DNA from 3 places in the Micromonospora sp. CA-248212 genome. Region 1 is predicted to be linked to each of the others. Evidence: riboswitches for the same ligand, from Rfam matches in the RefSeq annotation. Region 1 holds a riboswitch; each other region holds the start of a gene.
What was found. Region 1 has a riboswitch for S-adenosylmethionine ahead of ACQP03_RS11375 (ABC transporter substrate-binding protein). Riboswitches for the same ligand answer to the same signal wherever they lie in the genome.
Positions count from the first base shown of each region.

Region 2: another riboswitch for S-adenosylmethionine. It lies ahead of thrC (threonine synthase); the one in region 1 lies ahead of ACQP03_RS11375 (ABC transporter substrate-binding protein).
Region 3: another riboswitch for S-adenosylmethionine. It lies ahead of ACQP03_RS31725 (aminotransferase class V-fold PLP-dependent enzyme); the one in region 1 lies ahead of ACQP03_RS11375 (ABC transporter substrate-binding protein).

Region 1 covers NZ_CP192023.1:2,323,133-2,328,749, forward strand. The annotation lists gene ACQP03_RS11360 (hypothetical protein) at 1-740, shown strand, start outside; gene ACQP03_RS11365 (amino acid ABC transporter ATP-binding protein) at 750-1,484, opposite strand; gene ACQP03_RS11370 (amino acid ABC transporter permease) at 1,481-2,254, opposite strand; gene ACQP03_RS11375 (ABC transporter substrate-binding protein) at 2,300-3,139, opposite strand; SAM riboswitch class IV at 3,457-3,568, opposite strand; gene ACQP03_RS11380 (amino acid transporter) at 3,655-5,617, opposite strand, start outside.
Region 2 covers NZ_CP192023.1:6,756,607-6,762,223, forward strand. The annotation lists gene paaN (phenylacetic acid degradation protein PaaN) at 1-999, opposite strand, end outside; gene ACQP03_RS31800 (GNAT family N-acetyltransferase) at 1,050-2,069, opposite strand; gene thrC (threonine synthase) at 2,306-3,592, opposite strand; SAM riboswitch class I at 3,603-3,738, opposite strand; gene ACQP03_RS31810 (DMT family transporter) at 3,806-4,774, opposite strand; gene ACQP03_RS31815 (ArsR/SmtB family transcription factor) at 4,866-5,171, shown strand; gene ACQP03_RS31820 (DoxX family protein) at 5,280-5,617, opposite strand, start outside.
Region 3 covers NZ_CP192023.1:6,737,381-6,742,997, reverse strand. The annotation lists gene ACQP03_RS31735 (HD domain-containing protein) at 1-335, opposite strand, end outside; gene ACQP03_RS31730 (FUSC family protein) at 476-1,678, shown strand; gene ACQP03_RS31725 (aminotransferase class V-fold PLP-dependent enzyme) at 1,688-2,923, opposite strand; SAM riboswitch class IV at 3,003-3,123, opposite strand; gene ACQP03_RS31720 (PrsW family intramembrane metalloprotease) at 3,147-4,628, shown strand; gene ACQP03_RS31715 (hypothetical protein) at 4,665-4,832, opposite strand; gene ACQP03_RS31710 (GroES family chaperonin) at 4,917-5,255, opposite strand; gene ACQP03_RS31705 (AI-2E family transporter) at 5,414-5,617, shown strand, end outside.

The DNA.
Region 1 (5,617 bases):
GGCGGGCGGACGCGCAGGCCGTGGCGAGTGGTATCCGCGAAGCGGCGGCGACCTGGGCGTTCCTGCGTAACTCCTGCGTGCTGGCTGTGCCCGTGCCCGGCGCCAACGGCCTCGTGCTCACGCTGCCGCCGGGGCGTCCCCCGGACGACCGGCCGCTCGGCGAGCTGCACGAGGCGACCGTACGCGCCCTGCCCTCCGGCGGCCCGGTGCCCTACCAGGAGCTGGCCTGCCTGCTGCCCGAGCCGGCGTCGACGACGCAGCGCCTGCCGACGTACGCAGGTGCGGTGGACCTGACCGCCGCCGCGCCGGTGCGGACGCTGCGGCTGCCGACGCCGCGCCGGCCGCTGAGCACCACCGGCCGGGGTGTGCTGCTGCTCTACGAGGCCCGGCACGCCATGGGCCGGCACGTGGCGAGCGCGCCGGTGCGCGACAGCGCGTACTGGGATTCCGAGGCGGCGTTGAACGTCTTCGAGTTCACCCTGCTGGAACGGGTCGCCGGGCGGCACTACCAGGAGGCGGTGGCCGCCTACCTCCAGGCGTTGCGGCGCGAGGGTGACCTGCTCGCGCGCCCGCACAAGGTGCTCGACCGACGTCGCCGCAAGGCGCTGTCGCTCGCGTTCGGCGGGCTGGACGACGAGGAGCTGCACCTGTGGGCGTCGGTGGCCTACCGCAACGCCATCCTGGAACTGCTCGGCGACCTGCAGGCGTTCGCCGCGCACCTGCGCCACCAGGCTGGCTGAGCGGTCTCCTCAGAGCACCTGGGCGAGGAAGCTTCGCAGCCGGGGATGCTCGGCCCCCTCGAAGATCCGCTCCGGCGGGCCGGCCTCCAGCACCACGCCCCGGTCCATGAAGGCCACGGTGTCGGCGACCTGCCGGGCGAAGCCCATCTCGTGGGTGACCACCACCATGGTCATTCCGGCGGCGGACAGGTCGGCCATCACCCCGAGGACCCCCTTGACCAGCTCCGGGTCGAGCGCCGAGGTGGCCTCGTCGAAGAGCATCACCTCGGGTCGCAGCGCCAGCGCCCGGGCGATCGCCACCCGCTGCTGCTGACCGCCGGAGAGCTGCGCGGGCCGGGCGTCGGCCTTGCCGGCGAGCCCCACCAGCTCCAACTGCGCGCGGGCGACCTGGACCGCCTCGTCCTGGCCGAGCTTGCGCAGTCGGCGCAGCGCCAGCGTGACGTTGCGCAGCACGCTCAGGTGCGGAAAGAGGTTGAACTGCTGGAACACCATGCCGACCCGCTGGCGTAGCGCGTCCGGGTCGTCCCGCAGCACGCTGCGTCCGTCCAGCAGCACGTCGCCGCGGTCGGGTTCGATGAGGCGGTTGAGCGTACGCAGCAGGGTGGACTTGCCCGAACCGGACGGTCCGATCACGCAGGCCGTCGCGCCGCGGGGCACGGTCAGGTCGACGCCGCGCAGCACGCGGTTCGGCCCGAAGGCCAGGTGGACGTCGCGCGCCTGCACGCTCACCGAGGTCGTGGTCATCGCCGGTCTCCCTGCGTCGTGGCGGGCAGCGCCGTGTCGTCGTCCTCGTCGTCCGGCGCGGTGGCCGGGCGGCCGTGGCGCAGCCGCCGGTCGATCCAGTTGACGAGGTGGGTCAGCGGGACGGTCAACGCCAGGTAGAACAGGCCCGCCAGCAGCAGCGCGGATTCGTTCCCGGTGGTGGCCGCGTAGTCCTGCCCGATCCGGAACAGCTCGCGCTGGCTGGCCACCAGGCCGAGGAAGTACACCAGACTGGAGTCCTTGATCAGCGCGATGAGCTGGTTGACCCAGGCGGGCAGCACCCGCCGGATGCCCTGCGGGATGATCACCAGCCGCATCGCGTCGGCCCAGGAGAAGCCGAGCGCCCGGGCGCCCTCCAGTTGGGCGGCCTCCACCGACTGGATGCCGGAGCGGAAGATCTCCCCGATGTACGCGGCGGCGATCAGCGACAGCGCGAGGATGCCCAGCGGGTACGGTTCCGGTCCCCAGACCCGCATGCCCAGCGGCGCCAACCCGACGCCGATCAGCAGGATCGTCGCCGCGGCCGGCAGCCCTCGGAACACGTCCGTGTAGACGCGCGCCGGCCAGCGTAGCCACCGACTGCGGGAGATGCCGGCCACGGCCAGCAGCAGACCCAGCACCGTGCCGAGCAGGGCGGCGGAGACCGCCAGGATCAGCGTGTTGGGCAGCCCGACGGTCAGCATCTCGGGCAACGCCTCGCGCATCGCGTCGACGTCGAAGAACGTTTCCCAGAGGGTGCTCAACGGATCCATCGTTCGCCTCTCCTGCCGCCCTGCTCGCTCGTCACCGCCGGCCGCTCAGGAGGCGGCCGACGCGGACGCCGACGGTTGCGCCGACCCGGACGCGGACGGGGCTGTCGCCTTGCCGCTGCCCGGCTTGAAGTCCGCCGGGATCGGCCGGCCCGGGTAGTACTGCGCCTGCAACCGGCTCCAGGTGCCGTCGGCGATGACCTCGTCGAGGGCCTTGTTCAGCGCCTCGCGCAGCTTGTCGCTGCCCTTGGCGACGGCGTACGCGGTCGGCGCCGGGCTGAGCTGCTTGGCCGCCACGGTGATCTTGCCGTTGCTGTCGGCGGCGGACTTCTCGCCGATCTCGGCCGGTGCGATCCAGGCGTCGGCCGTGCCCGCCTTGAGCTGGTTGATCGCGCCGTTGTAGTCCGGCACGCGGACCGGGTCGAGCTGCTTGCCGGTGGCGTAGTCGTCCTGGACGGTGCCCTGCACCACCACGACACGCTCGCCGGTGAGCTGGTCGAATCCCTTGATCGGCGAGCCGGCCGGCACGTCCAGCCCGAAGTAGCCGAAGTCGTACCCGTTGCCGAAGTCGACGGTCTTCTTGCGCGCCTCCGTGATGGTGATCGAGGAGCTTCCGACGTCGAACTTGTGGTTGTTGACCTGGGAGAGCAGCGCGGAGAAGTCGGTGCCGACGAACTCCACCTTCAGGCCGAGCTTGCCGGCCACGGCGGTCAGCAGGTCGTTGTCGAAGCCGGTGAACTTGCCGTCCTTGAGGTACACGTTGGGCGGGGCGTCGGTCAGCGTGCCGGCCCGCAGCACACCCGGCTGCGCCAGACCGTACGGGTTCCCGCCGCCACCCGCCGAAGAGTCACCCCCGTCAGAGCAGGCACCCAGCAAACCAACGGTCAACAAAGAAACCCCAACAGCAACAAAACGAGAAGAAATACGCATAACTAACTCCAAAGGGATGCGTCGATCCCGTCGACCATGAAGTTATTGCCGCGACACGCCGGTCAGGCGGGCAACAACTTCATGATCGACGCGAAGAAGGGTGAGGCGGGGTGGGGAGGGGTTAGCGCTTTAGGCGGCGGTACACGCCGCGCTGCGCATTCGCATCAGGTCCACGTGGCGGCGCCGGGTCAGGGCCGGCGTACGGCGGCTGGCCGGTGGCGTGGGGCTGAGGATGTGCATGCGGTCTCCCGGGTCTTGGTGCTGACCTGGGTGCCAGGCCACGCTTGCACCGACGTCCCGCCGGTGCCTGGTCTTCACCCGGGGCACCCCACCGCGGAGGAGGGTTGCCGGCCAGCGAGCCGGGGCTTCGCGCTGGCACTCATGACCTGCGCCGAGGCTAGCAGCAGCCACCGGTCGGTCGTCCAGCCGATATGACCACCCTCACCGGCCGCGACCCGCGCTCGGCGAGCCGGTCAGCCGGCGTGCACGTGGGGCCGGCGCGTCCGGTCCGGCTCCTGGCGGCGCAGGATCTCCCGGGTGACCGAGACGATCTCGCCCTGCCCGAACGCCAGGTAACGCAGCACGTTGCGGGCCGGGCCGCCCTCGGTCCACTCGAAGTAGATGTGGGGGCGGCGCGTGCTGCGGTCGCGGATCTCCAACAGCAGCGCGGCCAGCGCGTTGGGCACCGAGGAGCTGGCCAGGCTGAGCACCGGGAAACGGTCGTGCGCCACGCTGCCGCGTACCAGCAACCCCGTCTCGAAGTCCGACGGATCGGTGACCCGGACCTCGACGAAGATCACGTCGCTGTCGTCGGGGAAGTCGTTGTCCGCCATGGTCTGGGCCAGCTTGTCGCGGTACTCCGCGAGGTCGCGGCGCTCCGGCTCGTGCGCGACCAGGCGGATGCGACGTCCGGAGCGCTCGTCGATCATCGCGCTCGCCAGCTCGTCGAGCTGGACGCGGTCGACCCGCAGCTCGAACGCCCGCGACACCCGCGACAGCGCCGACACCAGGATCATCGCGCCGATGAAGCAGGCGGCGATCTTCACGCCGTCGGGCCGCTCTGCCACGTTCGCCACGGTGGTGTAGACGAACGCCACCGTGATGACCCCGAACGCGACCGCGCGACCGCGCTGACGCCGCCGCCGCGCCGCGAGCGTCACGGCCGTCGCCGCCGAGGTGATCAACACCAGAACCCCGGTGGCGTACGCGCCGCCCTGCGCGTCGACGCTGGCGGAGAAAATGATCGTGATGAGGAACGCCACGCCGGTGAACACCAGGACCAGCGGCCGGACCGCGCGAGCCCACGTCGGCGCCATGCCGTAGCGGGGCAGATACCGGGGTACGAGGTTCAGCAGCCCGGCCATCGCGGACGCCCCCGCGAACCAGAGGATCGCGATGGTGGAGAGGTCGTAGACGGTGCCGAACACCCCGCCGAGATGCTGGTGGGCCAGGTAGGCCAGTGCCCGGCCGTTGGCGGCCCCGCCCGGCCGGAAGGCCTCGGGCGGGATCAGCACGGTGGTGGTCACGCTGCTGGTGATCAGGAAGACGCTCATCGTCGCGGCGGCCGTGGTGAGCAGCCGCCGCGCGCCCCGGATGCGGCCCAACGGCCGGTCCTCCGAGTCTTGGCGGTCCCCTCGGATGTGCGGCATCACCGCCACCCCGGTCTCGAAACCGGACAGACCCAGCGCCAGCTTCGGGAACACGAGCAGGGACAGCCCGACCACCAGCAGGGGATCCCCGTGTCCGGTGGTCAGGGCGTTCGTCCAGTCCCCGACCGCGCTCGGGTGGCTCACCACCCGCCACAGCGCGTCGGCGATCACCACCGCATTCAGCGTCAGGTAGACCGCGACCAGGACGACGGCGATCCCGATGGCCTCGCCGAACCCCTTGAGGAACACCGCGCCGAGCAGCGCCACCAGCAGCAGCGTGATGACCACCTCGTGACCCTTGAGGCCGCTGGGCAGGAACGGGTTCTCGTCGAGGTGGGCGGTCGCGTCGGCCGCGGACAGGGTGATGGTGATGATGAAGTCGGTGGCCGCGAAGCCCAGCAGCACCAGCACGAACAGCTTGCCCGGCCAGTAGCTGAGCAGGCGTACGAGCATCGCGATCGAACCCTCGCCGTGCGGGCTCTCCACCGCCACCCGCCGGTAGACGGGCAGCGCGCCCAGCAGCGTCACCAGCACCAGCACCAGGGTCGCCACCGGCGAGAGCGCCCCCGCCGCCAGCGCCGCGATCCCCGGCTGGTAGCCCAGCGTCGAGAAGTAGTCGACGCCGGTCAGGCACATCACCTTCCACCACGGGTGGTGGCGCTGCTCGGGTGGGCGACCGCCGGGGCCCTGCGGCACCGGCTGCTGCGACTCGTCGGCGAGCAGCCAGCGCCGTACCCGGTCGGTCCGCCGGCCGGCACGCCTGTTCACCTCCACCGGCGTCACCCCC
Region 2 (5,617 bases), 2.8 Mb from region 1:
GAGGTTGCGGCACATGCCGGCGAAGTCGTCGGTGGAGTCGATGACGACCGTGTTCAGGCCGGCCTTCTCGGTGTAGACCGACGCCTGCCGGGCGTGCGTCTCCAGCCAGTCGCCGTACTCGGTGGAACCGGTGAAGTCGACGATCTTGACGGCCTGGTGCAGGGCCAGGTCGCTGGCGAGCTTCTCACCGGGGGCCTCGGCCGCCAGCAGGACCAGGTTCGGGTCGAAGCCGGCCTCGGCCAGCACCTCCCGGGCGTACTTCACGGTGATCGCCAGCGGCAGCACCGCGCGCGGGTGCGGCTTCACGATCACCGGGTTACCGGTGACCAGCGACGCGAACAGCCCGGGGTACGAGTTCCAGGTCGGGAAGGTGTTGCACCCGATCACCAGCGCCACGCCACGCGGGACCACGTGGAACGTCTTGATCATCCGCAGCGGGTCGCCCTTGCCGGCGGCCTTCTCCCAGCCGGCCGTGCCCGGGTGCCGGGTCATCTCGGCGTACGCGTACGCCAGCGCCTCCAGCGCCCGGTCCAGCGCGTGCGCGCCACCGGCCTGGAAGGCCATCACGAACGCCTGCCCGCTGGTGAACTGCACCGCGTTGGCCAGCTCGAAGATGTGCTTGTGCAGCCGGTCGAGGATCTCCAGGCAGACGCCCACCCGGGCCTGCGGGCCGGCGTCGCGCCAGGCCGGCAGCGCGGCGGACGCGGCGGCGACCAACTCGTCGGTGCCGGCGTGCGGGTACCGCACCGCCAGGTCGACGCCGAACGGGCTCGTCTCGGTGGCGATCCGCTCGCCAGCGGCGGGCTGGTCGAGGGGAAAGTCAGCACCGAGGTACGCCTCGAAGGCGGCCTTGCCGTCGGCGGCGGCGGTCTCGCCGTACACCCGGGGGCTGGGGGACTCGGGATAGGCGGACCAGTAGCCCCGCTCCGTGATCGCGGTCAGCGCACGGTTGAGGGTGTCGGCGTGCCTGTCGTACAGGGGATGCGGGGTCTCCGTCATGCCGCCATCATGCCTGAGCAAGGTCCGCGAGCAGTAGCGGCGGATACCCGTCAGAGAGTGAGCTGCCAGTTGTCCCAGGCGTCCACCGGGTGGAACCCGAGCTGCTCGTTGATCGCCACCATGTAGCTGTTGCTCGCCGCGTTCCAGGTGTCGATGACGCGTACGGCGGGCTCGTGGGTGAGCAGGTGGTGCAGGTTCTCGGCCTTGGCGATGAGGCCCAGCCGGTGACCACGGTGGGCCGGGTCGACGAGGGTGATCTGCTGGTACGCGTGCCAGTCGACGGAGGCGCCCACGTCGAGCAGGGTCCAGGCGACCAGCCGGCCGGACGCCTCGTGTCGCATCGCGAGGTGGTAGCGCCGCCGACCCCGGGCGTCCAGGGCGCGTTCGTTGCCCCGGATGCGCTCGGCGTCGACCTGCTCGGGTTCCCACTGCACGTCGCCCATGGGCGCGTCCGTCATGAGCCGGCCGTCCAGGTAGGCGATGTCCGCCAGGTACTCCGGCGGGGTGGTGCCCTGCCAGGAGACGGACCGGTAGCCCTCGGCGCGGGGCTGGGCCTCGGCCAGGGCCGCTCGCAGCGCGACCCGGTCGATGTCGGCGATGGCCAGCCGGCGGCGCACCTCGGCCAGCGCGGAGTGCGCGCCCATCGCGGTGGCGAACGCCGCGCCCGCCGCCGGTCGGGCCGGACCGCCGGGCAGCGCGGCGACAGCCATCACGACTACCCGTTTGCGGTCGTGCTCGCGGAGCAGGCGTACCCCGTACTCGTGCAGGGCCCGGCCGACGCCCCGGCGACGCAGGTCCGGACGGACCGTCAGCTCGGCGGTGGCGTTGTCGGTGTTGTCGAGCTGCGGCAGGTCGAGCTGAAGGTAACCGGCGGGCACCCCGTCCAGCCGGGCCAGCGCCCAGAGGGAGCGGGTGCCGGGCATCGGGGTGTGAAATTGGGCGTCGAAGCGTTGCCGGCAGGACGGCGGGAAGTCGGGCAGGTCGGCCTCGGTGGCCGCCGCTCCGATCCGGTACGCCTCGTCGACCGCGGTCCGGTCGGTGCCGTCGAACGGCGCGATCGTGATGCTCATGTGGGCGAGCCTGGCAGGTGCAAAAGCGACAGGGCCAGCGAATTTTCGCTGGCCCTGTCGGACGTGGTCGGGAGGGACACTCGCACAACGCCTCCGGCGTTGGGTCGCAAGAACTTCAAAAGTCTTCGGCGAAATGCCCTCCCGCACGGAGCATCTTGCGCCGTCCGGTTCCTGCCGTCAAGTCCTGCGCGGCGGGTTTTCCACACTCACAGCGAAAATCCAGTCACCCGGTGGATTCAGCCGAGCAGGCCGGCGTCGCGGGCGGCACGCAGGGACGGCTTGATCTGGTGGGTCGGGCCGACCTGGGCGGCCACCGCGTCGATCGTCTTCAGTCCTTCGCCGGTGTTGAAGATGACCGTCTCCGCCGTGGGGTCGAGCCGGCCGGACTCGACCAGCTTGCGCAGCACCGCCGCGGTGACGCCGCCCGCCGTCTCGGCGAACACCCCGGTGGTACGGGCCAGGTCGCGGATGCCGGCGCGGATCTCGTCGTCGTCGGCGTACTCCATCCACCCGCCGGTGCGGCGCACCGCCTCCAGGGCGTAGAGGCCGGCGGCCGGGTCGCCGATGTTGAGCGACTTGGCGATGCCGGTGGGCTTGACCGGGATGATCGTGTCGGTGTCGGCGTGCAGGGCCGTCGCGATCGGGTTGCAGCCGGCCGACTGCGCCCCGAACACCTTCCAGCCGCCCGCCGGGGCCTCGACCAGGCCGATCTCGACCAGCTCGGAGAAGGCCTTGTCAATCTTGGTGAGCAGCTCGCCGCTGGCCATCGGGATGACCACCTGGGCGGGGATCCGCCAGCCGAGCTGCTCGGCCACCTCGTACCCGAGGGTCTTGGAGCCTTCCGCGTAGTACGGCCGGACGTTCACGTTGACGAACGCCGTGTCCTCGAACTCGTCGGTCTCCACCAGCTCGCCGCAGAGCCGGTTGACGTCGTCGTACGAGCCGTCGATGGCGACCAGTTCGCCGCCGTACACAGCGGTGGTGATGACCTTGCCCTGCTCCAGGTCGCTGGGGATGAAGACGATCGAGGGCACGCCGGCGCGGGCGGCGTGCGCGGCCACCGAGTTGGCCAGGTTGCCGGTGGAGGCGCAGGCGAACCGGGTGAACCCGAGCGCCTTCGCGGCGGTCAGCGCCACCGAGACGACCCGGTCCTTGAACGAGTGGGTCGGGTTGGCGCTGTCGTCCTTGACCCAGAGCGGCGCGGTGATGCCCAGCTCGGCGGCGAGGTGCGGGGCCGCCACCAGCGGGGTCAGCCCCGGGTCGAGGGTGACCCGGGTGGCCGGGTCCTGCCCGGCGGGCAGCAGCGCGGCGTACCGCCAGATGTTGTCCGGGCCGGCCTCGATCTGCTCGCGGGTGACCGTGGCGAGGGCCGCGGTGTCGTAGTCGACTTCCAGCGGACCGAAACACTCGTAACAGGCGTGCTGGGCGGCGAGCGGGTAGCGGGCCGAACAGGCGCGGCAGACGAGGGCGCGGGCGGGGCTGGCGGAGGTGTCGATGCCGGAGGCGGCGAGCGTCGACGTCATGTCGAGAGTCCTCTCATCTTTCCCCGCATCGCACGGTGCGGCGGGGACGGAATTGGCACCTGCCCCGCGGGTCGCTCAGCGGTGAGCGCGCGGGGTGGTTGCCGGGGCGTCGTCGGGCCGTATCCCTCAGCCCCTCTGGATGAGGTATGTAGTTGTGCCGTCAAGTCTAGGCAACGTTGCCCGGCGCCTCCACCGGGCATCCCAGCCAGTGGGTCAGCGGGCCGCCACCGCCACCGGGTCGACTACCGCGACGGGATCGGTGACCGCCGTCGACCGGGGCGACGACGAGGGCCGGGTGCGGGTGCGCGCCGCGAGGTTCGCGGCGACCAGGGCGGCGATGGTGATCGCCGCGCCGACCAGTTCGACCCCCTCCGGCCGGTAGCCACGGGCGATCTGCACGACGAACGTGGTCACCGGGACGAGGTTCATGAACAGGGCGGCGTTGGCCGCGCCCAGCCGCTGCACGCCGGTGTTCCAGGCCAGCACCGCGACGACGGCGGCGACGAGCACCGCGTACGCCAGTTGGGGGGTGACCGCCACCAGGTCGGCGGCGGCCGGCGCGTGCTGCCACCCGACGGCGTCGGCGCCGATGCTCGCGACCACCATGGCGGCCGTGCCGGCGAGCGCGGTCAGCGTGGTGAAGCGCAGCGGTGACCACGCGCCGAACCGGGTCGCGCCGTGGGTGTAGATGGCCCAGCCGAGCACCGCGCCGATCATCATGAGGCCGCCGAGACCGAACTGGCCGAGCCCGGCCAGGCTTCCGCGGGTGATCACCAGGCCGACGCCGAGGAGCGCCACCAGGGAGAGGGTCAGCAGGGCAGGCTTCGGCCGTACGCCGTCCCGGGCCCACCGGACCAGTTGGGTGATGATCGGGGTGGTCGCCACGAACAGGGAGATCTGCTGCGGGGCCGCGTGTTCGAGGGCCAGGTTGGTGAGCAGGTTGAAGCCGGCGAAGCCGACGACACCCAGCACCACCACCTCGACTCCCCGACCGCCGAGGCGCAGCGCGGCAGACCCCTCGCGGAACAGCAGGATGCCGACCAGGATGACGGCGGCGAACAGATAGCGGGCGGTGGTCAGGTTGAGCGGGTCGACCCTCGCCAGCGCGGTGGCCAGGATCGGGAACATCGCACCCCAGGCGAGCGCGGCGAGCAGCGGGTAGGCGGCGGCGCGGGATCGCATCGTCAGCTCCAATGTTCGAGTATCTTCGAACCAACAACACCGACCTTAGGGTGTTGTTCGATCGTTGTCGAACAAGGGTTAGGCTGGTCACATGGAGCTGCACGAACCCGACCTGACCGCCGTACCGGTCACCGCCGTACTGGCCGCGCTCGCCGATGACGTGCGGTTGCAGATCGTCCGGGCGCTCGCCGAGGGCGGCGAGGCGGCCTGCGGCAGCTTCGACTTCGGCGTCTCGAAGGCGACCCGGAGCCACCATCTGAAGGTGCTGCGCGAGGCCGGCCTGACGCGTACCCGGGCCGCCGGCACGAGCCGCCTGGTCCGGCTGCGCCGCGACGAGGTGGACAAGCTCTACCCCGGCCTCCTGGACGCGGTCCTCACTCCCCGCCCTGCGGCCTGACCCGTCCACGCCCTTGACTGACCTGTCCACGCCCTTTGGCTGACCCGTCCGCGCACGCGTCGCCGGAGCCGACACGCCGAGGCTCCGGCGACGCGCGTTACGGGTCGGTCAGGCGTTGACCGGGCTGGGCTCGGCCATCGACGGCACCTCGGCACGCCGCTTGAAGAGCACCGAGTCGAGCGCCCACGGGCCCGCGCCGAGCGTCGCGACCAGCAGGAACGACCAGCAGAAGAGGGCTGCCAGCTCACCGCCGTTGCGCAGCGGCAGCAGGTCGTCCGGCTGGTGCACGACGAAGTAGGCGTACGCCATCGAGCCGGACGCGAGCAGCGCGGCGGGTCGGGCGAAGAGTCCGACCAGCACCAGCGCGCCGCAGATGAGCTGGATCAGGGCGGCCCACCAGCCCGGCCAGGTGCCGAGCGGTATGGCCTTGCCGGTCGTCGAGTTGC
Region 3 (5,617 bases), 2.8 Mb from region 1:
ACCTCGGCCACCGCGGGTTCGGGCACCCCGAGCCCGGTGAGCAGGCTCCCGGCCAGTTCCGCGCTGTCCCGTTCGTTGGCGTCACCGGCGGCCCGGGGGTCGTAGACCGCGTCGTGGCACCAGGCTGCCAACCGGACCAGGTCCGGCCGTTCGGCCAGCCCGGCATGGCGGTCCACCACATCGAGTACGGCGGCCAGGTGCGTGACGGTGTGGTACTGCCGGTGCGGCTCCCGCCAGCGGGCGAGCAGCCGCTCACCGGCCAGAGTCGCGTGCTCGTCGGTTTCCGCGCCGGCGGCGCGGACCGCCGCCCGCCACCGTTCCAGCAGATCGGCCACCGTCCGAGTCTGCCGCATTCGTCCGCACCGCGCGCCGGCGGGAGGATTCAGCGGGTCTGCCACGGGTAGTCGCGCCCATGGCGGTGGCCCGGGACAAGAGACCTCCGACGGTGCGGCGTGTGCCGCTGCGCGACGGACTGGTGGACGTCGACGGAGCGCGTATCGCCGAGGCCACCGAGCAACTCAAGCACCGCAGCCGGGCCACCCTGCACGACCGGCTGCACCGGGTGCGGATGGCCGGTGGGCTCGCCGTCCAGGCCGGGTTGGCGGCCGGCCTGGCGTACCTCGTCTCGCACAAGGTGCTCGGCAACCCGCAGCCGGTCTTCGCGCCGATCTCCGCGGTCGGCACCCTGGCCGCGTCGGTGGGTCAGCGGTTCCGCCGGACCGTGGAGCTGATCGTCGGGGTGGGCGTCGGGGTGGCCGTCGGCGACCTGCTGATCTACTTCCTCGGCACCGGCGCGTGGCAGCTCGGTCTGGTGGTCACCGTGGCGATCCTGCTCACCATCTTCGCCGGGGCGAGCGTGGCCATCGTCATCCAGGCGGCGGCCACGGCGGTGCTGATCGTGACGCTGAGCCCGTCCACCCAGAATCTGGAGATCCCCCGCTTCGTCGACGCGTTCCTCGGCGGCGGCGTCGCGTTGCTGGTGACGGCGGTGCTGCTGCCGCTGAACCCGCTCCGGGTGATCAACCGGGCCGCCCGGCCGGCGCTGGACCTGCTCGCGGCGCAGCTCGACGCCACCGCCGACGGCCTGCGCTCCGGGGACCGCGCCACCATCCAGCGGGCGCTGGAACGGCTGCGCAACAACAAGGACGAGCTGGCCACCCTGAGCGAGGCGATCGAGGGCGCCAAGGAGACCGCCACCCTGTCGCCGGCCCGCTGGCACCGCCGGGACGAACTCGTCCACTACGCGGAGGCGGCCGACCCGATCGACCGGGCGATGCGCAACTCCGGCACCCTGATCCGCCGGTCCGTCACCCTGATCGAGGACGACGAGCCGGTGCCCGACCCCATGCCGGACGCGATCGGCCACCTCGCCGAGTCGGTCCGGCTGCTCAAACACGAGTTCGCGGCGGGGGAGGAGCCGCAGAAGGCGCGGGAGCGGTCGCTGCGGGCCGTCAGCGAGGCCGGCCGCGCGTACGGGGAGGGGGTGGGCTTCTCCGGCAGCGTCGTGATCGCCCAGATCCGCACCACGGCCAGTGACCTGCTGGTGGCCTCCGGCATCGAGCAGGAGGAGGCGAACCGCTGCATCCGCACCTCCTTCGGGGACCAGGAGCGGCCGGTGGGTGAGCCCGCCGAGCCGGGCGACGCGCCGAAGCCACCCACCGCCCCGCCAGTCGGCTGAGAACGCGCCTCAGGCCAGCTCGGCGAGCGCCGCGAGCAGCCGGTCCACCTGGGCGGCGGTGCTGCCCAGACCGATGCTGGCACGCAGCGCGGTCGGCGGCAGATCCCTCCGGCCGGTACGCGTGGCAGCCTCGTCGAGCAGCCGCCGGGCCAGCGGGTGGGCGCAGAACAACCCGTCCCGTACGCCGATGTGGTGCTCGGCGGCGAGCCGGGCGGCCACCGTGGCCGAGTCCTGGCCGGCGACCACGAACGACACGATGCCGACCCGGGGCGCGTCCGGGCCGAAGGTCCGCAACTCCACGACGTGCGGCAGGGCCGCGAGGCCGGCGCGGAGCCGGGCCAGCAACGCCTGCTCGCGGGCGGCGAGCGCGACCCGGTCGGCGTCGGTCAACGCCGCGCACACCGCCGCCAGCGCCACCGCGCCGAGCAGGTTGGGGGTGCCGCCCTCGTGCCGGGCCGGACCGGTCGCCCAGGTCACGTCGTGGGTGGCCGGCCCGACGTGGCTGGTGGCCCCTCCACCGGCGAGGTACGGCGGGGCCGCGTCCAGCCAGTCCGCCCGGCCGACGAGCACACCCGCGCCGAACGGGGCGTACAGCTTGTGGCCGGAGACGGCCAGGTAGTCCACGTCGAGCGTGCGCCTGTCGACCGGGACGTGCGGGGCGAGCTGCGCCGCGTCGAGGACGATCCGGGCGCCGTGCCGGTGGGCCACCCGGGCCAGTTCGGCGACCGGCCACAGCTCACCGGTCACGTTGCTCGCCCCGGTCACCGCGACCAGCACCGGCAGCGCGGGGTTGCTGTCGCGGCGCAGTTCGGTCAGCGCGGCGGCGAGATCGCGTACCGCCCCGGCCGGGTTGGCGGGTACCGGCAGGCGTACCGAGCCGCGCGGCCAGGGCAGCAGGTTCGCGTGGTGCTCACCGGCGAAGGTGACCACCGTCGTGCCGGCCGGCAACGACCGGGCCAGCAGGTTGAGCGCGTCCGTGGTGTTGCGGGTGAAGACCACGTGGTCATCGGCGCCCGCGCCGAGGAAGTCGCCGACGGTCTGCCGGGCCCGCTCGTAGGCCAGCGTGCAGCGCCGCGACAGCGCTCCCGCGCCCCGGTGCACGCTGGCGTACCAGGGCAGCAGTTCGGTGACCGCGTCGGCCGCGGCCCGCGCGCACGGCGCGGTGGCCGCGTAGTCGAGGTTGATCTCGCCGGGCACGCCCAGCACGTCGAGCGCCGCCGACGGCGGGGACGCGAGAGCGGGCAGGCTGGGCAGCGAGGGTACGAGGGTGACGGACACGCCGGAACCTCCGGGGTCAGGGACCCCGGGTATGGCATCGGGACGGGGTCCGCGCTTGCCCAGCACGCCGATCGGGCTGGGCCCGGTCATCACCCGGGGCACCCCACCGCGAACTCGACGAGGGTTGCCGGCCAGCAAGCCGGGGCTTGACGCTGGCGCTCGTGACCTGCCGGCAGCATAGCGGCTGTGGATGCGACCGGACCAGCCGGCGGGGGATGGCTACGCTGACCGCATGGCCGACACCCCGCCCGGTGCACCCCTGCCGTCGCCGCCGCACCCGCCCGCGGTTCCGCCCGCCGGCACGTCACCCGGGATGCCGCCGCGCCGCTTCGGCTGGCTGCGGTTCCTGGTGCTGGCCGGGGTGGTGCTGCTCATCGCCGCGTGCGCGGTCTTCATGGTCGTCCGCCTCGGTCAGTCGCTCGGCCTCGACGCGCTGCTCATCGGGGTGGGCGCCGCGATCCTGCCGGTGCCGGTGCTGGTCGCCTGCTTCCTCTGGCTCGACCGGTACGAACCGGAACCCCTGAAATACCTGGTCTTCTGCTTCGCCTGGGGGGCGTTCGTCTCCACCGCCGCCTCGCTGAACGTCAACGAGTTCGCCGCCGGACGATTCGCCGACTGGGGGCTGCCGGACGCGCTGACCGGCGTACTGGTGGCGCCGTTCATCGAGGAGTTGACCAAGGCGCTCGGCCCGATCCTGCTGCTGGTGTTCCGCCGCCGGGAGTGGTCCGGGATCACCGACGGCCTGGTCTACTGCGGGCTCTCCGCGGTCGGCTTCGCCATGGTGGAGAACATCCTCTACCTGGGCGGGTACGGCTACGCGGCCGGTGCCGACCGGTACGGCCCGGCGACCGGCACCCAACAGGTGATCGCCATCTTCATCGTGCGGATCCTCCTGTTCGGGTTCGCCCATCCCCTCTTCACCTCGATGACCGGCGTGGGGCTCGGCGTGGCCTCCCGGAGCGCCGACCGGCGGGTCCGGGTGCTGGCCCCGATCGCCGGCCTGCTGCTCGCGATGATGCTGCACGGCACGTGGAACCTGCTGCCGACGCTCACCCAGGCCACCGGCGAGGCCGTGATCATGCTGTACGGCTTCCTGGGCCTGATGGTGCCGGTGTTCTTCGGCGTGGTCGGGCTGGCCGTGTGGCTGCGCGCCTGGGAAGGGCGGCTCACCGAACGGACGCTGCCGGACTACGTACGCGCCGGCTGGTTGAGCCCACCGGAGGTGGCCGCCCTGAGCAGCCTGGGTCGTCGGCACGCCGCCCGGAGCTGGGCACGCCGCGTCGGCGGCGACGCCGGTGCGCGTGCCATGCGCGGGTACCAGCTCGCCGCGACCCGGCTGGCCCTGCTGCGGGACGGGACGCTGCGCGGTCTGGACCGTAAGCCGTCCGACCGGGAACGGACCGCCGTCGAGGAGCGGCAGCTCCTGGAGGCGATCACCGCGTACCGGTCGTACTTCGTGGGCCGCGACCCGCAGGCCCCGGTCGGTGTCTGGGACGGTAGCCAGTACCACCTGCGCTTTCCGGACGGCACGCAGCGATCGGTGTCCGCGCCCGACGAGCCGGTGGTGCCCATTCCGGTGGTGCTCGCCCCGCCGCCCCCGGTCGGCAACTATCCGCCGCCCGGTTGGCACGGCCTGCGCCCCGCCGCGCCGTGGCCGCCCGGTAACGCCTGAGCGCGGGCGGGCGGTCTCGCGGCGCGGCCGGCGGGGTCAGGTCATCAGGGTGGTGAGGAAGTCGCCGAGTCCCTGGGCCATGGCGATCAACGCCGCCCCGATCCCCTTGAACAACTGCGCCGCGCCGTCCGGCCGGAACGCCATGAAGTAGATCAGGAACGCGACGCTGCCCCAGGTCAGCAGTTTCTTCACGAATACCGGCATCGTCCCTCCCCAGGGCAACGGTCGCCGGCTGGCTTCCCGTCGTACGGTCCGACAAACGAAGCGGTCGGGCCCGGGGCGGGGCGGCTACAGGTAGAGGCCGGTGGGGTCGTTCTCGATCCGCTCGGCGGCCACGGCGTGCACGTCGCGCTCGCGCAGCAGCACGTACCCGCGGCCGTGCAGCTCGACCTCGGAGCGGTCGTCGGGGTCGAAGAGCACCCGGTCGCCGGAGACGATGGCGCGGACGTTCGGCCCCACACCCACGGCGGTGGCCCACGCGAGGCGCTTGCCGACCGCTGCGGTCGCCGGGATGACGATTCCTGCGGTGGAGCGACGCTCGCCCTCGCTGCCCTCCATCCGCACCAGCACGCGGTCGTGCAGCAGGCGGATCGGCAGGCCGGAGTCGAGATCCTGGTCGGCGGTCACGGGGCAGACGCTACCGTGTCGCAGCTGACCGGCCGCCGGTGGTTACGCCCATGGTCGTGCGGGCATTGTGTGGCGGAACTGCCCTACGGTGTCGGGAACGGACGTATGCTGTCCGACCTGTCGCCGTGGGCGGACGACTCTTCTGCCAGGAGGTGCGCTTGAGCCGCTTCGAGCGGGTACGCGGGCGGCTGCGCCGCGCCTACCAGTCAGAAAAGAAGTCGGTACGCGCCGCCCAGGAGACCCCGAGCGACGCGCCGGAGACGCCCGGCATCGCCTCGCCGGCCGTCCCCGGGCCGGCCGCCCCGGCGCAGGCCACGGTCGTCGGCGCGGAGCCCCCGGTGGACCTGCACAGCTCGACGTCC